DNA from 3 places in the Streptomyces sp. NPDC048659 genome. Region 2 is predicted to be linked to each of the others. Evidence: riboswitches for the same ligand, from Rfam matches in the RefSeq annotation. Region 2 holds a riboswitch; each other region holds the start of a gene.

The links. Region 2 has a riboswitch for cyclic di-AMP ahead of AB0C99_RS25150 (M23 family metallopeptidase). Riboswitches for the same ligand answer to the same signal wherever they lie in the genome.
Region 1: another riboswitch for cyclic di-AMP. It lies ahead of AB0C99_RS14765 (LysM peptidoglycan-binding domain-containing M23 family metallopeptidase); the one in region 2 lies ahead of AB0C99_RS25150 (M23 family metallopeptidase).
Region 3: another riboswitch for cyclic di-AMP. It lies ahead of AB0C99_RS29160 (LysM peptidoglycan-binding domain-containing protein); the one in region 2 lies ahead of AB0C99_RS25150 (M23 family metallopeptidase).

What each region holds. Positions count from the first base shown of each region.
Region 1 covers NZ_JBEZHM010000016.1:4,755-12,501, reverse strand. Annotated here, with positions in the region: gene shc (squalene--hopene cyclase) at 1-461, shown strand, start outside; gene AB0C99_RS14795 (1-hydroxy-2-methyl-2-butenyl 4-diphosphate reductase) at 461-1,111, shown strand; gene hpnH (adenosyl-hopene transferase HpnH) at 1,119-2,138, shown strand; gene AB0C99_RS14785 (aspartate aminotransferase family protein) at 2,227-3,594, shown strand; gene AB0C99_RS14780 (helix-turn-helix domain-containing protein) at 3,683-4,312, shown strand; gene AB0C99_RS14775 (DUF6126 family protein) at 4,357-4,518, shown strand; gene AB0C99_RS14770 (tyrosine-protein phosphatase) at 4,541-5,338, opposite strand; cyclic di-AMP (ydaO/yuaA leader) riboswitch at 5,711-5,861, shown strand; gene AB0C99_RS14765 (LysM peptidoglycan-binding domain-containing M23 family metallopeptidase) at 5,866-6,852, shown strand; gene AB0C99_RS14760 (SGNH/GDSL hydrolase family protein) at 7,015-7,747, shown strand, end outside.
Region 2 covers NZ_JBEZHM010000036.1:28,526-36,272, reverse strand. Annotated here, with positions in the region: gene AB0C99_RS25165 (DNA topoisomerase IV subunit A) at 1-1,753, opposite strand, end outside; gene AB0C99_RS25160 (pitrilysin family protein) at 1,977-3,326, shown strand; gene AB0C99_RS25155 (pitrilysin family protein) at 3,353-4,720, shown strand; cyclic di-AMP (ydaO/yuaA leader) riboswitch at 4,922-5,088, shown strand; gene AB0C99_RS25150 (M23 family metallopeptidase) at 5,101-5,871, shown strand; gene AB0C99_RS25145 (GntR family transcriptional regulator) at 6,039-6,722, shown strand; gene AB0C99_RS25140 (HPr family phosphocarrier protein) at 6,912-7,193, opposite strand; gene AB0C99_RS25135 (GNAT family N-acetyltransferase) at 7,368-7,747, shown strand, end outside.
Region 3 covers NZ_JBEZHM010000047.1:22,311-30,057, forward strand. Annotated here, with positions in the region: gene AB0C99_RS29150 (SpoIIE family protein phosphatase) at 1-1,528, opposite strand, end outside; gene AB0C99_RS29155 (SpoIIE family protein phosphatase) at 1,525-3,612, opposite strand; cyclic di-AMP (ydaO/yuaA leader) riboswitch at 4,003-4,160, shown strand; gene AB0C99_RS29160 (LysM peptidoglycan-binding domain-containing protein) at 4,166-5,113, shown strand; gene AB0C99_RS29165 (oxidoreductase) at 5,175-6,110, shown strand; gene AB0C99_RS29170 (amidohydrolase family protein) at 6,197-7,543, opposite strand; gene AB0C99_RS29175 (GntR family transcriptional regulator) at 7,692-7,747, opposite strand, start outside.

The sequences.
Region 1 (7,747 bases), on a different contig from region 2:
GGTTCGGCCGCTGGGGCGTCAACTACGTCTACGGGACGGGCTCGGTGGTGCCCGCCCTCACCGCCGCCGGGCTGCCGGGCGGCCACCCGGCGATCCGGCGGGCGGTGGGCTGGCTGGAGTCGGTGCAGAACGAGGACGGCGGCTGGGGCGAGGACCTGCGCTCCTACACCGAGCGGCAGTGGGTCGGGCACGGCACCTCCACCGCCTCGCAGACCGCCTGGGCGCTGATCGCGCTGCTCGCGGCGGGCGAGCGGGAGTCGGAGGCCGTCCGGCGGGGCGTCGCCTGGCTGGTCGGCACCCAGCGGGAGGACGGCTCCTGGGACGAGCCGTACTTCACCGGCACCGGCTTCCCCTGGGACTTCTCGATCAACTACCACCTGTACCGGCAGGTCTTCCCGCTCACCGCGCTCGGCCGCTACGTGCACGGGGAGCCGGTGCTGTACGGCCCCGGGAGCGCCTGATGGGCCGGGAGCCGGTGCCGCCGCTGCTGATCGCCTGCGCGCTCGGCATCGAGCAGCTCGCGCTGCGCAGCGGCGTCCGGGGCGCCGGGCGGGCCGGGGCGCCCGCCCCGGTGACCGTGGTGCGCACCGGGATGGGCCCGGCGCACGCGCGCCGGACCGTCTCCCGGACGCTGGAGCGGGCGGAGTGGCGGGACGCGGCCGTCATCGCCTCCGGCTTCTGCGCGGGGCTTGAGCCCGGGATGCACCCCGGCGACCTGATCGTCGCCGACGAGACGCGCGGGCCCGACGGGGTCACCCCCTGCGTGGGCACCGAGCTGCTGGTGAAGGCGCTCGCCCGCGCGGTGCCGGGGCGCACCGTGCACACCGGCCCGCTGACCGGCTCCGACCACGTGGTGCGGGGCCCCGAGCGGGCGGCGCTGCGGGCCTGCGGGGCGCTCGCCGTGGACATGGAGTCCGCCGCCACCCTGCGGACGGCGGTGACGGCCGGTCCCCGCCCGGTTGCGGCCGTACGGGTGGTCGTGGACGCTCCAGAACATGAACTGGTCCGGATCGGCACGGTACGCGGTGGAATATCGGCTTTCCGTGTTCTTCGTGCCGTCCTTCCCGCATTCTTCGAATGGCACCGTTCTTTGCTGCTCCCCAGGAGGTGAACGAGTTATGGCCATGCCGCTCCGTCAGTCCATCCGGGTCGGGACCTACCTCTTCGAACAGAAGCTCCGCAAGCGGGAGAAGTTCCCGCTGATCGTCGAGCTGGAGCCGTTGTTCGCCTGCAACCTCAAGTGCGAGGGCTGCGGCAAGATCCAGCACCCGGCCGGGGTGCTCAAGCAGCGCATGCCCGTCGCCCAGGCGGTCGGCGCCGTCCTGGAGTCCGGGGCGCCGATGGTCTCCATCGCCGGCGGCGAACCGCTGATGCACCCTCAGATCCACGAGATCGTGCGCCAGTTGGTGGCCAAGCGCAAGTACGTCTTCCTCTGCACCAACGCGATGCTGCTGCGGAAGAAGCTGGAGAACTTCACCCCCTCCCCGTACTTCGCCTTCGCGGTCCACATCGACGGGCTGCGCGAGCGGCACGACGAGTCCGTCGCCAAGGAGGGCGTGTTCGACGAGGCGGTGGCGGCGATCAAGGAGGCCAAGCGGCGCGGCTTCCGGGTCACCACCAATTCGACCTTCTTCAACACCGACACCCCCCAGACGATCATCGAGGTGCTGAACTTCCTCAACGACGACCTCCAGGTCGACGAAATGATGATCTCGCCCGCGTACGCCTACGAGAAGGCGCCCGACCAGGAGCATTTCCTCGGGGTCGAGCAGACCAGGGAGCTCTTCAAGAAGGCGTTCGCAGGCGGAAACCGGCGCCGCTGGCGGCTCAACCACTCGCCGCTCTTCCTGGATTTCCTGGAGGGCAAGGCCGATTTCCCCTGCACGGCCTGGGCGATCCCGAACTACTCCCTCTTCGGGTGGCAGCGCCCCTGCTATCTGATGAGCGACGGCTACGTCCCCACGTACCGGCAGCTCATCGAAGAGACCGACTGGGATGCGTACGGGCGCGGAAAGGACCCCCGCTGCGCCAACTGCATGGCGCACTGCGGCTACGAACCCACCGCCGTCCTCGCCACCATGGGCTCGCTCAAGGAGTCCCTGCGCGCGGTCCGCGAGACCGTCAACGGGAACGGGTGAGCCGGTCGTGACGGCAGAGGCGGCAGGCCCGGGCGGGGCCGGTGGGGCCGGTGGTGCGGGCGGGACCGGCGGTGCGGGCGGCTTCGATCTGCGGGCGCTGCTCGCCGAGCGCGGCGGCGAGCGGTACGAGCTGCACGCCCGCCACCTCAACCACCAGCTCCCGCGGATGCTCCACACCATCGGCTTCGACAAGGTGTACGAGCGGGCCGAGGGGGCGCACTTCTGGGACGCGGACGGTGCCGACCACCTGGACATGCTCGCCGGCTTCGGCGTCATGGGCCTGGGCCGGCACCACCCGGTCGTCCGCCGGGCGCTGCACGACGTCCTCGACGCCGGGCTCGCCGACCTCACCCGCTTCGACTGCCCGCCGCTGCCCGGGCTGCTCGCCGAGCGGCTGCTGGCCCACAGCCCGCATCTGGACCGGGTCTTCTTCGGCAACAGCGGCACCGAGGCGGTGGAGACCGCGCTCAAGTTCGCCCGCTTCGCCACCGGGCGGCCCAGGGTCGTCTACTGCGCCCACGCCTTCCACGGGCTGACCACCGGCTCGCTCTCGGTCAACGGCGAGGACGGCTTCCGGGACGGCTTCGCCCCGCTGCTGCCCGACACGCCGATCGCGCTCGGCGACCTCGACGCCCTGGAGCGCGAGCTCCGCAAGGGCGACGTGGCCGCCTTCGTGGTGGAGCCGATTCAGGGCAAGGGCGTGCACGAGGCCCCGCCGGGCTTCCTGCGGGCCGCCCAGGAGCTGCTGCACCGGCACGGCGCGCTGCTGATCGCCGACGAGGTGCAGACCGGCCTCGGCCGGACCGGCGACTTCTACGCCTACCAGCACGAGGAGGGTGTCGAGCCGGACCTGGTCTGCGTCGCCAAGGCGCTCTCCGGCGGCTACGTGCCGGTCGGCGCCACCCTCGGCAAGGACTGGATCTTCAAGAAGGTCTACTCGTCCATGGACCGGGTGCTGGTCCACTCGGCCAGCTTCGGCTCCAACGCGCAGGCCATGGCCGCCGGGCTCGCCGTCCTCTCGGTCATGGAGAGCGAGGGCACCGTCGCCCACGTGCGGCGGACCGGCGACCTGCTCGCCTCCCGGCTGCGCGAGCTGGTCCCGCGCTACGAGCTGCTGAAGGAGATCCGGGGCCGCGGGCTGATGATCGGCATCGAGTTCGGCCGGCCCTCCTCGCTGGGCCTGCGCAGCCGCTGGACCATGCTCCAGGCGGCCCGCAAGGGACTCTTCGCCCAGATGGTCGTGGTCCCGCTGCTCCAGCGCCACCGGATCCTCACCCAGGTCTCCGGGGACCACCTGGAGGTGATCAAGCTGATTCCGCCGCTGGTGATCGACGAGGCCGACGTGGACCGGTTCGTGACCGCCTTCACGGCGGTCATGGACGACGCCCACGGCGGCGGCGGGCTGCTGTGGGACTTCGGGAAGACGCTGGTCAAGCAGGCGGTCGCCCAGCGCTGACCGGAACGGGGCCGGGGAGGGCCCGGACGGTTTTTGCCTCTGGGGCAAGAAACTTGCCTCAGAGGCACGAAGCTGGCGCAATGGACGCATGGACCACGTCCCCGGGGAAGCCTCCCCGGACCTCGCCGCCCCCGACCTCCTGCCGGACGTCGCCCCGCAGCTGCGGGCCCTGCGCCGCCGCCGGGGGCTCACCCTGGAGGCCGCGGCCCAGCGGGCCGGGCTCTCGCCCGCCCACCTGTCCCGCCTGGAGACGGGGAACCGGCAGCCCTCGCTGCCGATGCTGCTCGCCCTGTCCCGTATCTACGGTACGACGGTCTCGGAGCTGCTGGGGGAGACCCCGCCCGGACACGACCCCGTCGTCCGCGCCGGACGCTCCGACCCGGTCGAGGCCGACGGCTGGGTCTACCGCCAGGCCGGCGGCGCCGGGCGCGCCCTCCAGTGCCTGCGGGTCCACGTGCCCTACGCCACCCGGGCCGACATCGTGCGGGTCCACCCCGGCGAGGAGTGGATCCACGTCCTGGAGGGCCGGGTGCGCCTCGCGCTCGGCGACGCCGTGCACGTCCTCGATCCCGGGGACAGCGCGCACTTCGACTCGCTCGTCCCGCACCGGATCGGCGCCGCCACCCGCGCCGGGGCCGAGCTGCTCTTCGTCCACACCCTGATGCAGAGTCCCGTCGCCGAGCTGTGCCTCGGCGACGGCACCCCGCACCGCCGCTGACCCCCCCGTATCCGAGCGTGTACCCGACCGTGGAAAGGACCGACATGTCCGAGCTTCCTGCGCACTCCGTACCGGACACCGGCGAGGAGCGGGGCAACGGCAAGTTCCCCAAGGGGCTGGTGCTCCGCCTGTTCGCCTACCTCATCGCCGGTCACCTCTTCGCCGGCTTCCTCTACCTGCTGTTCGCGATGGGCGGCAAGCAGTAGGCGAGGGGCGGGCGAGCGGGGGCTACGCCTCGGCGAGCAGCCGCTCGCGCAGCCGGTCCCGGGTCTCCGGGGCCAGCCGCAGCCCCTCGGACAGGTAGTTCTCCACCGAGCCCCAGGTCTCCTCGATGGTCGCGAAGGCGGCCCGCAGGTACTCGACGCGCGCGTCGAAGAGGGGGCTCAGCAGCTCCATCACCTCCGGGGACATCGCGTCCGCGGCCTCGGACTCGCGCCGCACCTTGTAGCGGCGGTGCGGCTCGTTCGACTTCACGTAGTCCGCCTCGATCGCCTCGCGCTCCACGCCCAGGGCGAGCAGCGTGATCGCGATCGACAGCCCGGCCCGGTCCTTGCCGGCGGCACAGTGCATCAGGGCCGGGACGCTCTCCTCGGCCATGTCGTGCAGGATCCGGCTGTGCTCCGCCGTCCGCTCCACGATCATCTTCTGGTACGACTCGGACATCCGGGCCGCCGCCTTGCCGTCGCCCAGGATCCCGGCGAGCTGCGTCAGGTCGCCGGTCTGCACCAGCTTCCAGAACTCCTTGCCGTCGGCCGGGTCGTTGAGCGGTATGTTCACGTTCCGCACGCCCGGCAGCTCGACGTCCGCGCCCTCCATCCGCCGGTCGGCCTCGTTGCGGAAGTCGAAGACGGTGTGCAGCCCGAGGGCGGCGAGGAACTCCGCGTCCTCCGCCGTGGCGTGCGCCAGGTGACCGCTGCGGAAGAGGCGCCCGGCGCGCACGCTCCGGCCGTCCACCGTCGGCAGCCCGCCGAGGTCGCGGAAGTTACGTACGCCGGTCAGCTCGGGCTCGGTCGTCGCGTGGGTCACGGAAGCTCCTGGTCGTGAGATCGGTTCCTGAGGCAATCATCCAGGTGAGAGACCCGGACCGCACCCCCTCTGACGGGAATGCGCGATCTGTCCGAATTAGGACTTAAGGCATAACGCGCCCTGATAGCGGGGGAGATGGTCTCCGGTGCGTGAGCAGCGTCATACACGTGACGGACCGTGGCGGGGCAACCTTTCCGAATTCCCTTGTGGAAAGGGAAATCGAGGGACCGTCATCCACGGAGGGTGACCGCGATTCCGGCCGTAAAAGCTGTCCGTACGCACATTCCTGAAAAGCGCGGCTTGTTAGGGCCCCGCCGCCTCGTCTAGCGTCGCGCTCAATCCGGACGGACCGCCCAATCCTGCCGCCGACCGGAATCCCCATCACCCGTACCAGGCAGGAGCGGGGGACCCAGGTAGTACGCCGGCCCCTCAAGGACGGCTCGGGGTGAAGCCACGCGACAGCGCGGCCGGACAGCTCCAGTCCGAACCCGACAGCTCACCTCGCAGGCGACGGAGAGGAATCCGCCATGCCCGCGAAGGGTAAGCACCGCCGTCCCAAGGCCAATCCGATCACCCGCGGGTTCGTCGCCGCCGGCACCGGCGGCGCCGTCGTCGCCCTGCCGCTGATCGGAGCGACCGGCGCCCACGCCGCCGAGCAGGCCGCCCCGGCCGCGAAGGCCCCGCAGGCCGTCGCCGTCGCCGTCGCCGCCAAGACCCCCGCCCAGGCCCCGGCCGCCGCGCCCGCCGCGGCCGCGCCGAAGGCGTACACCGTCGTCCGCGGCGACTACCTGTCGAAGATCGCCGCCGAGCACCGGCTGGCCGGCGGCTGGCAGAAGCTCTACCGCGACAACAGCCAGGTCGTCGGCGAGGACCCCTCGCTGATCCTCCCCGGCATGAAGCTCACCCTCGGCGCCAAGAACCCCGCGAAGACCACCGCCAAGGCGGCGCCCGCGCCGAAGGCGGCCCCCGAGCGCACCACGAAGAGCGGCGGCGAGGACACCCGCGCCACGCGCGGCACCGAGCGCCCCGCCACGTCGGCCGCCTCGTCGTCGTCCTCGTCCTCGTCGTCTTCCTCTTCGTCGTCCGGGACGGGCCAGACCTCCTCCTCCGGCTGGGTCACCCCCATCGCGGGCGGCGGCGTCTCCACCCCGTACCGCGCCTCCGGCTCCATGTGGTCCTCCGGCTACCACACCGGTGTCGACTTCATCGCCTCCACCGGCACCACCGTCCGCGCGGTCGGCCCCGGCACCGTCTACTCCGCCGGCTGGGGCGGCGCCTACGGCAACCAGGTCGTCATCCAGCACGCCGACGGCACCTTCTCCCAGTACGGCCACCTCTCCTCGCTGTCCGTCTCCGCCGGCCAGACCGTCAGCGGCGGCCAGCAGATCGGCCTCTCCGGCGCGACCGGCAACGTCACCGGCCCGCACCTGCACTTCGAGATCCGCACCGGGCCGGAGTACGGCTCCGACATCGACCCGCTGGCCGTCCTGCGCCGGCACGGCGTCGGCGTCTGACCCGCCCCGCACCACGGATTCCACCCGGAGGCCCGGCACCCACGTGCCGGGCCTCCGGGCTATTCCGACTTGGGAGAATCTTTATCGGTGGCATATGTCACCCGCCGTCAACCCCTCCTTACGGTCGCGTAGGTCACATCGGTGAAGGAAAGATGTGCTCCCGTGGCAGACGATTCGAGAACACCAGACAAGAACGCATTCGGGTCGTACGCGGCGATCGGTGACAGCTTCACGGAGGGCGTCGGCGACCCCGGCCCCGACGGGACGTACGTCGGCTGGGCGGACCGGTTCGCGGTCCTGCTCGCGGACCAGCTGCCGGAGAACGACGCCTTCCGCTACGCCAACCTGGCGGTGCGGGGGCGCCTTCTGGACCAGATCGTCGCGGAGCAGGTCCCGAGGGCGAAGGAACTCGCCCCCGACCTGGTGACCTTCTGCGCCGGCGGCAACGACATCATCCGCCCCGGCACCGACCCCGACGACGTCGCCGAGCGCTTCGAGCGCGCCGTCGCGGACCTGACCTCCGCCGTCGGCACCGTGATGGTGACGACCGGCTTCGACACCCGCGACGTGCCGGTCCTCAAGCACCTGCGCGGGAAGATCGCCACCTACACCGCGCACGTGCGGGCCATCGCGGACCGCTACGACTGCCCGGTGCTCGACCTGTGGTCGCTGCGGTCGGTCCAGGACCGGCGCGCCTGGGACGACGACCGGCTCCACCTGTCGGCGGAGGGGCACACCCGGGTCGCGCTGCGCGCCGCCCAGGTCCTCGGCCTGCCGGTGCCGGCCGACCCGGACCAGGCGTGGCCGCCGCAGCCGCCGCGCGGCACCCTGGAGGTCCGCAAGGACGACATCCACTGGGCCAAGGAGTACCTGGTCCCGTGGATCGGGCGCAGGC
Region 2 (7,747 bases):
GGAGCTGTGGGAGGTCGATCACGGCGATTCTCAGCAGCCGGCCGGTCGAGGTCACCGCCCCGACGTCACCACGCTGGGTGGCCGCGACCGAGGAGACGACGGCGTCGTGCTTGACGCGCTTGCCGTCCGGATCGGCGGGCGGCACCTCCGCCGTCGCCGTGCGGGCGAGCAGGCCCGTGGAGGACAGCAGCACCCGGCAGGGGTCGTCCGCGACCTCCAGGGCCACGGCGGCGACGGGGGCGCCCGCCGACTCCAGCAGGACCGTGCGCCGGTCGGTGGCGAACTTCTTGGCGACCGCCGCCAGCTCCGCCGAGACCAGCTTGCGCAGCTCGGAGTCGGAGTCCAGGATCCCGGTCAGCTCGTCGATCTCACCGGTGAGCCGGTCGCGCTCGGTCTCCAGCTCCAGCCGGTCGAACTTGGTGAGCCGGCGCAGCGGGGTGTCCAGGATGTACTGCGTCTGGACCTCGCTCAGGGAGAAGCGCTCCATCAGGCGCTCCTTGGCCTGCGCGGAGTTCTCGCTCTCCCGGATCAGCCGGATGACCTCGTCGATGTCGAGGAGCGCGACGAGCAGCCCCTCCACCAGGTGCAGCCGGTCGCGCTTCTTGCCGCGGCGGAACTCGGAGCGGCGCCGGACCACCTCGAAGCGGTGGTCGAGGTAGACCTCCAGGAGCTCCTTGAGGCCGAGCGTGAGCGGCTGGCCGTCGACCAGGGCCACGTTGTTGATGCCGAAGGACTCCTCCATGGGAGTCAGCTTGTACAGCTGCTCCAGGACCGCCTCCGGTACGAAGCCGTTCTTGATCTCGATGACCAGGCGCAGGCCGTGGTTGCGGTCGGTGAGGTCCTTGACGTCGGCGATGCCCTGGAGCTTCTTGGAGCCGACCAGGTCCTTGATCTTGGAGATCACCTTCTCCGGGCCGACGCTGAAGGGCAGTTCGGTGACGATGATGCCCTTGCGGCGGGCCGTCACGGTCTCCACGCTCGTGGTCGCGCGGATCTTGAACGTGCCGCGGCCCGTGGCGTACGCGTCCTTGACGCCGGAGAGGCCGACGATCCGGCCGCCGGTCGGCAGGTCGGGACCCGGCACGAAGCGCATCAGCGCCTCCAGGTCCGCGTTCGGATGCCGGATCAGGTGGCGGGCCGCCGCGATGACCTCGCCCAGGTTGTGCGGGGGCATGTTGGTCGCCATGCCGACCGCGATGCCGGAGGCGCCGTTGACCAGCAGGTTCGGATAGGCGGCGGGGAGCGCGACCGGCTCCTGCTCCTGGCCGTCGTAGTTCGGCGCGAAGTCGACGGTGTCCTCGTCGATGGACTCCGTCATCAGGAGCGCGGCCGGCGCCATCCGCGACTCCGTGTACCGCATGGCGGCCGGCGGGTCGTCGTTGCCGAGGGAGCCGAAGTTGCCGTGGCCGTCGACCAGCGGGAGGCGCATGGAGAAGGGCTGCGCCATGCGCACCATCGCGTCGTAGATCGACGCGTCGCCGTGCGGGTGCAGCTTGCCCATGACCTCGCCGACGACACGGGCGCACTTGACGAATCCGCGCTCGGGACGCAGACCCATCTCGCTCATCTGGTAGACGATGCGGCGCTGCACGGGCTTCATGCCGTCGCGGGCGTCGGGCAGCGCGCGCGAGTAGATCACCGAGTACGCGTACTCGAGGAAGGAGCCCTGCATCTCGTCGACGACGTCGATGTCGAGGATTCGCTCCTCGAACGCGTCGTCCGGCGGCGGTGTCTTCGTGCTGCGGCGGGCCATCGCGGCTGCGGCTCCTTCACCAACAAGGTTGATCTGACGCGGACCATTGTGGACCGTCCCGCTGACAACCGGCACCGCGACCCGTGCCTGACGGCCCTCGGGGTCACCGTCGCGCCCCTCCGCGACCCGGAAGAGGGACGTCGGCGGGGGACGGGAACTTCGCCAGGTGTCGGCGCGCTTGCATACAGTGGCAGGACTTCACATCGCGATCGAAGGGACGTACATGCCCATGGGTCACACGGCCACGGCCGAGGCCGGCTCCGGCGGCCTGACAGCGACCGAGCACCGGCTGGCCAACGGCCTGCGCGTGGTGCTCTCGGAGGACCACCTGACCCCGGTCGCCGCGGTCTGCCTCTGGTACGACGTCGGCTCGCGTCACGAGGTCGCGGGCCGCACCGGCCTCGCCCACCTCTTCGAGCACCTGATGTTCCAGGGCTCGAAGCAGGTCCACGGCAACGGCCACTTCGAGCTGGTGCAGGGCGCCGGCGGCTCCCTCAACGGCACCACCAGTTTCGAGCGCACCAACTACTTCGAGACCATGCCGGCCCACCAGCTGGAGCTCGCGCTCTGGCTGGAGGCCGACCGCATGGGCTCGCTGCTGGCCGCCCTCGACGACGAGTCGATGGAGAACCAGCGCGACGTCGTCAAGAACGAGCGCCGCCAGCGCTACGACAACGTGCCGTACGGCACCGCCTTCGAGCGCCTCACCGCCCTCGCCTACCCCGAGGGCCACCCGTACCACCACACGCCCATCGGCTCCATGGCCGACCTGGACGCGGCCACCCTGGAGGACGCGCGGAACTTCTTCCGCACGTACTACGCGCCGAACAACGCGGTCCTCTCGGTCGTCGGCGACATCGACCCGGAGCAGACGCTCGCCTGGGTCGAGAAGTACTTCGGCTCGATCCCCGGCCACGACGGCAAGCCCGCGCCGCGCTCCGGCGAGCTCCCCGAGGTCATCGGCGAGCAGCTGCGCGAGGTCCTCGAGGAGGAGGTCCCGGCCCGCGCGCTGATGGCCGCCTACCGGCTGCCGCACGACGGCACCCGCGCGTGCGACGCCGCCGACCTGGCGCTGACGATCCTCGGCGGCGGCGAGTCCTCCCGCCTGCACAACCGGCTGGTCCGCCGCGACCGCACCGCCGTCGCCGCCGGCTTCGGCCTGCTGCGGCTGGCCGGCGCGCCCTCGCTCGGCTGGCTGGACGTGAAGGCGTCCGGCGGCGTCGAGGTGCCCCAGATCGAGTCGGCCGTCGACGACGAGCTGGCCCGCTTCGCCGCCGAGGGCCCGACACCCGAGGAGATGGAGCGCGCGCAGGCCCAGTTGGAGCGCGAGTGGCTGGACCGGCTGGGCACGGTCGCCGGCCGCGCCGACGAACTGTGCCGGTACGCGGTGCTGTTCGGTGACCCCCAGCTCGCCCTGACCGCGGTGCACCGGGTCCTCGACATCAGCGCCGAGGAGGTGCAGGAGGTCGCCAAGGCCACGCTGCGCCCGGACAACCGCGCGGCGCTGGTCTACGAGCCGGTGGGCGCCGACGGCGACAGCGAGAGCGACGAGGAAGAGGGAGCGGACCAGTGACCGACACGGCCGCGTCTTTGACGAACATGACGTTCCACCCCCAGCCCCAGCCGGGCCAGGCCAAGCCCTGGGCCTTCCCGGCCCCGGAGCGCGGCGCCCTGGACAACGGGCTGACGGTGCTGCGGTGCCACCGCCCCGGCCAGCAGGTGGTGGCCGTCGAGATCTCCCTCGACGCCCCCCTGGACGCCGAGCCCGAGGGCCTGGACGGCGTGGCCACGATCATGGCCCGCGCCCTGTCCGAGGGCACCGACCAGCACACCGCCGAGGAGTTCGCCGCCGAGCTGGAGCGCTGCGGCGCCACCCTGGACGCGGCGGCCGACCACCCGGGCGTACGGGTCTCCCTGGAGGTCCCGGTCTCCCGGCTGCCCAAGGCGCTCGGCCTGCTCTCGGAGGCGCTGATCTCCCCGGCGTTCCTGGAGACCGAGATCGAGCGGCTGGTGAACAACCGGCTCGACGAGATCCCGCACGAGTCGGCCAACCCGGCCCGCCGCGCGGCCAAGCAGCTCTCCAAGGAGCTGTTCCCGGCCTCCGCGCGCGTGTCCCGGCCGCGCCAGGGCACCGAGGAGACCGTCGCGGCGATCGACGCCACCGCCGTCCGCGCCTTCTTCGACGCGCATGTGCGGCCCGCCACGGCCACCGCCGTCATCGTCGGCGACCTCACGGACGTGGACGTCGACAAGGTGCTCGCGGAGACGCTGGGCGCCTGGACGGGCGACGCCGGCACCCGGCGCCCCATGCCGGCCGTCACGGCCGACGACACCGGCCGGGTCGTCATCGTGGACCGCCCCGGCGCCGTCCAGACGCAGCTGCTCCTCGGCCGCGTCGGCCCCGACCGCCACGACCGCGTGTGGCCGGCCCAGGTGCTCGGCACGTACTGCCTCGGCGGCACCCTCACCTCGCGCCTGGACCGCGTCCTGCGCGAGGAGAAGGGCTACACGTACGGCGTGCGCGCCTTCGGCCAGGTGCTGCGCTCCGACGACGCGGGGCACGGGGTCTCGCTGCTCGCCATCAGCGGCTCGGTGGACACCCCCAACACGGGCCCGGCACTTGACGACCTGTGGAAGGTGCTGCGCACCCTCGCCGCCGAGGGCCTGACGGACGCCGAGCGCGACGTGGCCGTGCAGAACCTGGTGGGGGTGGCCCCGCTCAAGTACGAGACGGCCGCCTCCGTCGCGGGCACCCTCGCCGACCAGGTCGAGCAGCACCTCGCGGACGACTACCAGGCGCAGTTGTACGCGCGGCTGGCCGAGACCGGCACGGTGGAGGCGACCGCGGCCGTGGTCAACGCCTTCCCGGTGGACCGGCTCGTGACCGTGCTCGTCGGCGACGCGGCGCAGATCGAGGAGCCGGTGCGCGCCCTGGGCATCGGCGAAGTGACGGTCGTGACCGGCTGATTGAGCCGCTGTCACGCGGACGAGGAGACCCCGACGACCTGGTTCGTCGGGGTTCTCCTTTTTGTCCGTATTGTCGTGCGTGTGATCTTCTGCCCTGTGGCATGTCTTACAAAAGAGCGTGTCTGTTTGGCGATTGACCGAAGATCGGCCTAGCGTCGATCCGGCTGTCCGGCCGTTGTACGACGCCGCATTCGCGGCAACGGACAGTCATCGCCGAGTCCCCGTAAGGCGCGAGCCTGGGGAGCCGGGGACCCATCGCAGTCCCTGGGGTGAATCGGACGCCTTCGCTCGGTGAGCGGAGGGGCCCGTAGGAGACCTTCCTGCTCCGAACCCGTCAGCTAACCCGGTAGGCGAGAGGGAAGGAAAGGATCAGCCACTACATGGCGTTCACCCGTGCCACCGGGAAGCATCGTGGTCCGAGCCGCATGGCGCGCCGCTCCGTGGGCATCGCCGGTGTGGCGACCCTCGCGACGACCGGCGTCATCGGCACCCTGGCCTCCCCGGTGTTCGCCGCCGACGCGGAGCCCGCCTCTCCGGAGGACACCGGCCTCACCCAGGTGATCACCGCCGAGTCCATCGCCGAGCGCGTCGACGCCCAGGCCGATGCCCAGGAGAAGGAGGCCGTCGAGGCCGCCGCCCGGGTCAAGGCCGCCGCCGAGGCCAAGCGCAAGGCCGAGGCCCGCGCCAAGGAGGCCCGCGCGGCCGAGGCCCGCGCCGCCCGCGAGGCCGAGCGCAAGCGCCTGAACTCCTTCCAGCTCCCCGTCGCCGGCACGTACGTGAGCACCGGCTACAAGACCGGCGGCTCGCTCTGGTCCTCCGGCAGCCACTCCGGCATCGACTTCCACGCCGCCTATGGCAGCAAGGTCGTCTCCGTCGGCTCCGGCACCGTCGTCGAGGCCGGCTGGGGCGGCGCGTACGGCAACAACATCGTCATCCGGATGAACGACGGCACGTTCACCCAGTACGGCCACCTCGCCTCCATCGGCGTCGCCGTCGGCCAGACGGTCACCCCCGGCGACCAGATCGGCGTCTCCGGGTCCTCCGGCAACTCGACCGGCCCGCACCTCCACTTCGAGGCCCGTACGAGCGCCGAGTACGGATCGGACGTCAACCCGGTCTCCTACCTGCGTGCCCGCGGGGTCCACGTCTGACGTGTGCGTTCTGTGAAGAAGTCCCGGCTCGAACGAGCCGGGGCTTCTTTTTTGTTTCCGTATTATCGGGTGGCATCGGAAATTCCGGCGTCCTGCAATAGAGTCGCAGGGGCGGATCGAAGAGGCTCGAAGCGGATCGAATAGCGGATCACATACGGAGGTCGGACATGCGTGTTCCCGCGCGCTCGGTATGCACGGCGATCCGGGACGACATCGTCTCCGGCGTCTTCGCGCGAGGTGCCCGCCTGACGGAGGAGCAGCTCGCGCGCCGCTACGGGGTCTCCCGCGTCCCGGTCCGCGAGGCGCTGCGCACGCTGGAGTCCGAGGGCTTCGTGGTCACCCGGCGGCACGCGGGCGCGCATGTCGCCGAGCCCACCGACCAGGAGGCGGCGGACCTGCTCGACGTACGGACCCTGCTGGAGCCGCTGGGAGCCGCCAGGGCCGCCCAGCGCCGCTCGGACGCGCACCTCAAGGTGCTGCGCGGGCTGGTCAGGCTGGGGCAGGAGCGGGCCAGGCGCGGCCAGGGGGAGGACCTGCGCGCGCTCGGCTCCTGGTTCCACGAGACGCTCGCCCAGGCGTCCGGCAGCCCGCCGCTCACCGCGCTCCTCACCCAGCTGCGCCACAAGATCGCCTGGATGTACGCGGTCGAGCCGGCCACCCGGCCCGTGGAGGCGTGGGCCGAGCACGGGGCGATCGTCGACGCCGTCGCGCGCGGGGACGCGGAAAGGGCCCGCGCGCTGACCGCGCTGCACGTGGAGCGCGCCCTTCCGCTGCACCGGCCGCGGCGGCCGGAGCGCCCCCGTGTGAGGGTTTCGCAACACGTCGTCAACACGGCGGGGCCGCGGAATTAACGCGGGCGCCGTATACAAGGGGGAGTGGATTTCCGGCGGTCGCTCTAATTCGTGCCGCCGAATAGGGTGACTTGCGTAATGCCTGCGGAATGCCCGTGGGAAAATACTCCAGGGAAGCGGAAAGGACCGTACCGGCCGGAATTCCGGCGAGTACGGCCCTTGGTGATCCGTCGTCGGGGAGGAGACGGATCAGACGGTCTCGGGAAGCTCCTCGAGACCCTCGGCGACCAGCTTCGCGAGGCGGTCGAGCGCGGCCTCGGCGCCTTCGGCGTCCGAAGCGAGCACGATCTCCTCGCCGCCCTGGGCACCCAGGCCGAGCACCGCGAGCATGGACGCGGCGTTGACCGGGTTGCCGTCAGCCTTGGCGATCGTCACGGGGACGCCGGCGGCCGTGGCGGCACGGACGAAGATGGAGGCGGGGCGGGCGTGCAGGCCCTCGGCCCAGCCGACGTTGACGCGGCGCTCAGCCATGGTGGTTGCCCTTCAACTTTCAGCGGTTGTCTAGACCAGTCTCTCACGGGAGGCGAGATGCTCGTGCCGACCTTCGGCCCGATGTCGGCGGCCTTTAGGCCCTCCCTACCTTGCACGGCGGGCACCCACCGCGCGACCGGTGCCGCTGTCGGACCCCGGTCGTAGTCTTGCCCCATGCAGAGCGCGTCGGAACAGTCCGAACAGCCGGAGCACGCGTACCCCGACCACTGGGAAGCCGACGTGGTCCTCCGTGACGGCGGCACCGCGCGCATCCGCCCGATCACCGCCGACGACGCCGAGCGGCTGGTCAGCTTCTACGAGCAGGTCTCGGACGAATCGAAGTACTACCGCTTCTTCGCGCCCTACCCCCGGCTCTCCGCCAAGGACGTGCACCGCTTCACCCACCACGACTTCGTGGACCGCGTGGGACTCGCCGCCACGGTCGGCGGGGACTTCATCGCCACCGTGCGCTACGACCGGATCAACCCCCTGGGGCGCCCCGCCTCCGCCCCCGCCGACGAGGCCGAGGTCGCCTTCCTCGTCCAGGACGCCCA
Region 3 (7,747 bases), on a different contig from region 2:
CGGTGCGCAGCCGGCCCATGGTGGCGGTCGCGGCGAGCCCGTGCCCGACCACGTCCCCCACCACCAGCGCGACCCGCGCGGAGGACAGCGGGATCACGTCGAACCAGTCCCCGCCGACCCCGGTCGCCGTCCCGGCCGGCAGGTACACGGCGGAGGTGCTCGCCGCGGGCGTCTCGTTCTGCGTCGGCGGCAGCATGCTGCGCTGGAGCCCCACGGCCGCCCGCCGCTCCCGCGTGAACCGCCGCGCGTTGTCGAGCGCGAGGGCCGCCCGTCCCGCGATCTCGCGCAGCAGGTCCCGGTCGGCCCGCAGATAGGGCCCCCGGTCCCGGTGCCGCCCGACCGACACCCGCCCGAGCGCCATGCCCCGCGCCCGGAGCGGCGCGGTCATCGTCGCCGGATAGCCGCCCAGGTCCGGGGCGTCGGGCCCCCGCCGGGTACCGATGTCGCCCTCGGCAGGGATGACGGCGAGCACGGCACCGGCGTCGGCGGGCCCCTCGGGCCCGCCATTCGCCCCGCCGCCGGAGCGGACACCGGGTTCAGTGTCATCCCCGCCCTCCGGTCCACCGTCATCCCCGCCCTCCGGAAGGCGGCCCGCCACCGCCGTGCGGCGCAGCAGGAGGCGGCCGTCCCGGTCGGGCATCGGCTCCTCGCCGTGCACCACCCCGTCGGCGAGCTCCACCACCGCCAGGTCGCCAAGGCCGGGCACCAGCGCCGCGGCCAGCTCCCGCCCGGTGTCCGAGACCGACAGGGAGCGCCCGACCGAGGCGGTGGCCCGGTGCAGCAGGTCCAGTCGCTCGGTCGAGCGGCGCAGTTCGGTCACGTCGGTGAACAGCGCCGTCAGCCCCAGCACCCGCCCGTCGGGGGACTGGAGCCGGAACGCCGAGATGGAGATGACGACCCCGCCGCTCGGGTCGTCGATGGTGCGCAGGGACTCCTCCACCCCCATCAGGGGCCGTCCCGTGCGCAGCACCTCGCGCAGCTTCCCCTCCACCGAGTCGGCGTCCCCGGGCCACAGGAACTCGCCGAGCCGCCGCCCCCGCAGGTCCTCCGGCACGCCCGTGTACGGGAGGAGGTGGGTGTTGGTGCGCAGCAGCCGCAGGCCCGCGTCGAAGACGGCGAACCCCACGCGGTCCTGCAGGAACAGCTCCCGGACGAACGCCCGGTCCTGGTGCCGCCGCACCGCCCGCGCCGCCGGGGTCGCGAGGACCAGGAAGCCGGCCGGGCGGCTGTCGCCCGCGAGGCCGAACGCCTGGAAGACCACGGGGAGTTCCTCGCCCCGGCCGGTCCGCAGCACCGCGTCCCCGCGCCGGGCGCCCCGGCCGTACGCCGCGACCAGCGCCGGCCAGGCCGCCGGGTCCGCGAGCAGCGCGCGGGCCGGCTGCCCGAGGACGTCGGCGGCGGGCCGCCCGAGCAGGGCCCCGGCCTCCTCGGTCCAGGCGTCGATCCGGCCCCGCTCGTCGAGCAGGACGGCCGCGCCGTCCTCGGCGACCGGCGGCAGGGCGTTCTCCGGCGGGAGCGGGTCGCTCACGGTGCCTCCTTCGGGTGCGGCGGCCTGGCGCGGGCGATCAGCAGCGCGACGTCGTCGTGGTCGTCGGCCCCGCGCAGCGCGCCGAGCAGCAGGTCGCAGATCTGCTCCAGCGGCAGCGGGGCGCGGTCCAGCAGGTCGGTGAGGGCGGCGAGCCGTACGTCGATGTCCTGGTCGCGGGTCTCGACCAGGCCGTCGGTGTACAGGACCAGGTCGTCGCCGGTCCCGAAGGGGAACTCCCGCGTCTCGAAGGGCACCCCGCCGACGCCCAGCGGAGCGCCCTCCGACAGCTCCAGCAGCCGGGGCGCCCGGCCCGCCGCGACGTGCACGGGCGGCGGATGTCCGGCGTTCGCGACGCGGCAGCTCCCGCTGTACGGGTCGTACACGGCGCACACGCAGGTGGCCATCGCCTCGTCCAGCTCGGCGGCGGTGCGGTCCAGGTGCTCCAGGACGACGGCGGGCGCGAGGCCGAGCGAGGCGAGGGTGCGGGCCGCGGTACGGAACTGGCCCATGGTCGCGGCCGCGTTGATGCCGCTGCCCATGACGTCGCCGACGACGAGCGCCGTCTTGCCGTCGGGCAGCGGGATCGCGTCGAACCAGTCGCCGCCGACCTCGACCGACTCCGACGCGGGCTGGTAGCGGTAGGCCACGTCGAGGCCGTTGAGCCGGGGCGGGCCGTGCGGCAGCAGGTGCCGCTGGAGGGCCAGGGCGGCCTGGCTCTGGTGCCGGTACCAGCGCGCGTTGTCGATGGCGACGGCCGCGCGGGCGGCCAGCTCCCCGGCCAGCAGCACGTCGTCCTCGTCGAAGGGCACCGAGTTCCTGGCCCGCTTCAGGTCCAGGACGCCGAGCACGACGCCTCGGGCGCGCAGCGGGACGGCGAGGTAGGAGTGGATGCCCGCGCGGCGCAGCAGCGCGGCGGTGGCCTCTCCGCTGGCGATCCGCGGCAGGTCGGCGTCGGTGACGTGCCGCACGAGGACCGGGCGGCCGGTGCGGGCGCACTGGGTGACCAGCCGCTCGGCGCCGTAGCGGGCGGGCTCGCCCACCGGGTCGGCGGCCTCCTGCGCCGGGGTGGGGTACGCGGCCGTGACCGCGAGGGCCCGGAACACGGCCGGGCCCGAGGTCCGGGCGGGTCCGGGCTGGGTGAGGATGTCCTCCAGGACGTCCACGGCCGCGATGTCGGCGAACTCGGGCACCACGAGGTCCGCCAGCTCGTGCGCGGTCAGGTCCAGGTCGAGGGTGGTGCCCACCCGCTCCGAGGCGTCCGCGATGACCGCGAGGCGGCGCCGGGCCCGGGCCGCGGTCCTGGCCGCGGCGTGCTGCTCGGTGATGTCGCTGACCGAGGCGGCTGCGCCCATGACCCGGCGCTCCGGCGTCTCCAGCCGGTAGAGCGAGACCGACCACACCCGCTCCTCGCCACCGGGCCCGCGCACGCCCCGCACGGTGAGGGAGCGGACGGGCTCGCCCGTCCGCAGGACCTCGCCGAGCGCCGCCGCCAGCGCCTCGGCGTCCGGCGAGTCGACCGCCTCCGTGACGGTCCGGCCCAGGTGCGCGGCGGCGGGCCGGCCGTCGATGCGCTCCAGCGCCGGATTGACCAGGACGAAACGGAGGCCGTGATCGACCACGGCGAGCCCGATGGGGGAGTGGCCGACCAGCAGCGAGGACAGCGACAGGTCCCGCTCCGCCCGGCGGGCGGCGGCCCGGTCCGCGGCGAGCCCGAGGACGTACGGCCTGCCCCGCTCGTCCTGGAGGCGCGTGGCGCGGAACTCGACCGGGACCGTGCGCCCGTCCCTGTGCCGTACGGGGAAGACCCCGGCCCGGGGCCCGCCGCCCGAGGCCACGCGCGCGATCAGGGACCGCACCGGCTCCCGGTGCCGCTCCGCCACCAGCAGCGCGACGGCGTCGCGACCCAGGGCCTCGGCCGTGGGATGGCCGAAGAGCTCTTCCGCCCGGGGGCCCCACAGGACGATCCGGCCGTCCTCGTCGAGGAGGACGGCGGCGACGCCGAGCACGTCGAACGGGCCGCCCGGCTCCGGGGCGAGATCGCCGTCCGCCGGGTCCGGGCCGGCAGGGAAGTCCGCCGCGCTCATCCAGACCGTGTCCCTCCTCCGCCCCGCAGCCGGCTTCTCCATCATCCCGCCGCGGAAGCGGACCGCCAGTCGTGTGGTCCGCCCGCGCTCGTCGTGCGGACCAAAGCCGCCCGCCTCACCACCCCAAACTAAATGGATCCGGACATATCCGTTTAAGTATTCCTCGGTGATCTGAGTCACGGCGGGCCGAATTCCTCGCGCCCTGGCGCGGTGTCAGGGGCGGGCGCCCGGAGAAGAGTTGGCGAGTTGGATCACCGGGCCGTGATCACCCCGGTCCGGCCTCCTAAAAGATCTGCTTGCTTTTGCGAATCAGGCCCTTGTTCCGGCTCTTCGGATTCGCCTACGGTCACCCGTCATCCGGGTGGAACGCCGAATCCTGCCGCCGCCCGGGCACCACACTCACCCACCCGAGAACGGCAGGAGCGGGGGACCCAAGGTTCGCCGCCGCCCCGTGTCCGGGGCGGCTCGGGGTGAAGCCGCGCAGCCGTGCGGCCGGGCAGCTCCTGCCCGAACCCGACAGCTCACCTCGCAGGCGAAGGAGAGGACTCTCGCCATGCGTGGACCCGGGAAGCACCGCCGCCCCAAGAACACCCCGCTCGCCCGCGGCCTGGCCGTCGTCGGCATCACCGGCGGCGCCGCACTCGTCCTGCCGCTCGCCGCGGCGACCGGAGCCGCCGCCGCGACCCCGCAGGCGGCGCTGACGGCCCAGGCAGCCCAGACAGCCCAGATAGCCCAGACGGCCCGGACGGCGCCGGCCGTGCAGGCCGTCCAGACCACGCAGACCACGCAGGCCGCACAGGTCGTCGCGATCGGAAAGATCGCAACGGTTCAGCAGGGCGGGAAGGCCACCTACTCGGTCGTCGCGGGGGACTCGCTCTCGAAGATCGCCCGCCAGCACCAGCTGAGCGGCGGCTGGAAGCAGCTCTACCGCGACAACCGCGCCGCCGTCGGCGCCGACCCCGGCCTCATCCACCCCGGCCTGCGCCTCTCCCTCGGCGCCGCGACCGCTGCCACCGGCGGCGGAGCCGCGGCCACCGCTCGCCCGGCGGTCGCGCCCGCGGTCTCCACCGAGGTGGTCCAGGCGGCGGCGAAGACCCCCGCGGCGCCGTCCGCCCGGTCCGCCACGTCGGTCTCCTCGGCGGCGGCGGCGACATCGGCGGCGACCTCGGCCGTCTCGTACACGGACGACCTGGACGGCTGGATCCGGGAGGCCCTCGACATCATGGGCCGCAACGGCATCCCGGGCAGCTACGACGGCATCTACCGCAACATCATGCGCGAGTCCTCGGGCAACCCGCTCGCCCTGAACGACTGGGACTCCAACGCCGCCGCCGGCACCCCCTCCAAGGGCCTGCTCCAGGTGATCGAGCCCACCTTCCAGGCTTACCACGTCCCCGGCACCGCCTACGACCTCTACGACCCGGTCGCCAACATCACCGCCGCCTGCAACTACGCCGCCGACCGCTACGGCTCGATCGACAACGTCTTCGGCGCCTACTGACCCCCCCTCCTCGCGGCGGCCGGGGCATCATGGGGGCGTCACGGCCGGAAGGAGCGCTCGTATGACGGGCTGGAACGCGAGGAACATCCCCGACCAGCGGGGCCGCACCGCGGTGGTCACCGGGGCCAACAGCGGCATCGGCTACGTCACCGCCCGCGAACTGGCCCGCGCCGGCGCGCACGTCGTGCTCGCCTGCCGCAGCAGTGCCCGGGGCGAAGCGGCCCGCGACCGGCTGCGCACCGAAGTCCCGCACGCGGAGGCGGAGTTCGCCCGGCTCGACCTGGGCGACCTCGCCTCCGTACGGGCCTTCGCGGCCGCCTTCGCGGAGCGCTCCGACCGGCTCGACCTGCTGATCAACAACGCCGGGGTGATGGCCCTCCCGCAGGGCCGCACCACCGACGGCTTCGAGACCCAGTTCGGGGTGAACCACCTCGGCCACTTCGCGCTCACCGGGCTCCTCATGCCCCTGCTGCTGCGCACCCCCGACGCCCGGGTCGTCAGCCTCTCCAGCGGCTTCCACGCCCTGGCGGACCTGGACCACGACGACCTCAACGCGGAACGCGGCTACCGCCGCTGGATCGCGTACGGGCGCTCCAAGACGGCGAACCTCCTCTTCATTCACGAGCTGGCCCGCCGCCTCGACGCCGCCGGGTCCGGCGTCGTGGCCGCCGCCGCCCACCCCGGCTACGCCGCCACCAACCTCCAGACCGCCGGGCCCCGCCAGGAAGGCCGCAAGGCCGCCGAGCGGCTGATGGAGCTGGGCAACCGGGTCATCGCGCAGCCCGCCGCCACCGGCGCCCTGCCCACCCTGTACGCGGCCACCGCCCCCGGTGTGCGCCCCGACGCCTTCATCGGCCCGAGGCTGGGCTGGCGCGGCGCGCCCGTCCGGTCCTGGCGGGCCCGCTGGACGCTGGACGACGCCTCCGGCGAACGCCTGTGGACCGCGTCGGAGGAGCTGACGGGGGTCCGCTACGACGCCCTGACGGGGAGGCCGTAAGGGGGGAAGCCGTAAGGGGGAGGCCGTAAGGGGGAGGCCGTGACGGTGAGGCGCTGACGGGAAGGCCGTGAGGGGGGGACTCCCCGTCAGGCCAGGAACTCCCCGTCGCGGGCCACCACGACGCCGCCGTGCACGACGAGGTCCCGGCGCGGCATGTCCACCACGACCTGCGGCAGGCACTCGCCCCGTACGAGGACGAAGTCGGCCGGCGAACCGGGCCGCAGGTCGGCGTGGGGCAGGCCCATGACGTCGGCGCCGCCGTCGGCGGCCACGCCGTAGCAGTCCGCCAGCTCCTCGTCGAGGCGGACGTCGGTCACCCAGCCCAGCAGGTGCGCGCGGTGCATCATGTCCGCGTTGCCGAACGGGCTCCAGGAGTCGCGGACCCCGTCGGAGCCGAGCCCGACCCGTACGCCGTGCTCGCGCAGCCGCGCGATCGGCAGCACCAGCGAGTCGGACGGGGCGACGGTGGTGAGGGCGATGTCCTGGGCGCCCAGGTCGGCCGCGATCGCGCCGAGCTCGCGGTCGGACAGGGCGGGCAGGCAGAACACGTGGCTGACCGTGACCTTGCCCGCGAGGGAGAGCGCGCGGGTGCGCTCGATGATGCCACGCATGGCCCGGATGCCCCGCTCGCCCTGGTCGTGCAGGTGGATGTCCACGCCGACGCCGTGGCGGTCGGCGATGCCGAAGACGAGGTCGAGCTGTTCGTCCAGGGCGTTGTCGAAGCCGATCGGGTCGATGCCGCCGATCATGTCCACGAGCCCGGCCCGGGCCGCCTTCTCCAGGAGCGCCGCCGTTCCCGGGGTCCGTACGACGCCGTGCTGCGGGAACGCCACGATCTGCACGTCCAGCGCGTGCCGCAGCCGCTTCCGCGCCTCGGCCAGCCCCTCGACCCCGGCCAGGCCGTAGGCCGGGGCCACGTCGGCGTGGGCGCGCATCGCCCGGGTGCCGCGCGCCACGGCGTGGGACATCAGGCCGTACGCGCGCTCGGCGACCGGCCGCCGCTGGGCGCGGAACAGCTCCACGTCCTGGGCGACGTAGTCGGCGATGCCGTCGGCGGGCCGCCGGGAGACCCAGGAGCCGCCCCAGGTCGTCTTGTCCGGGTGGATGTGCGCGTCCACGAGCGACGGCAGGGCGATCCGGCCGCCGCCGTCCACGACCTTGGCTCCGCGCGGCGCGGGCCCGGCCGACACCCGCCCGTCGACGACGACCAGGTCGACCGCCTTCGCCGCGCCGTAGGGCCGCACGTCGCGGAAGACGACCGTACGGTCCCGGTGCCCCGCGGCACCGGCGGGCGCGGGAGCCGCGGCGGCGGGGGTGGCTCCGGCGCCGACGGCGGCCGTGGTGCCGGCCAGGGCGGCGGCCCCGGCACCGGCGAGCATCGTGCGGCGGGACAGCGCGGGCGTGGGAGCGGAGGCGGGGGACGACGGCTGCATGGGGACTCCTGGGCAGGGGACCAACGGCTTCCGATTTTTGTATACCAAGCGGCGCGCGCCGAACAAGGGTGAGCGAGAAATCCCTGCATCGTCTGGTGATCGGGGTGCAGAGGGTGGGCTTGGCGCCAGTCTTGGTATACAAATACCTTCAGCTGTCGCCGAAGAGGGACCGCAGCGCGACCGCCCTGCTGTCCCGTACGTGCA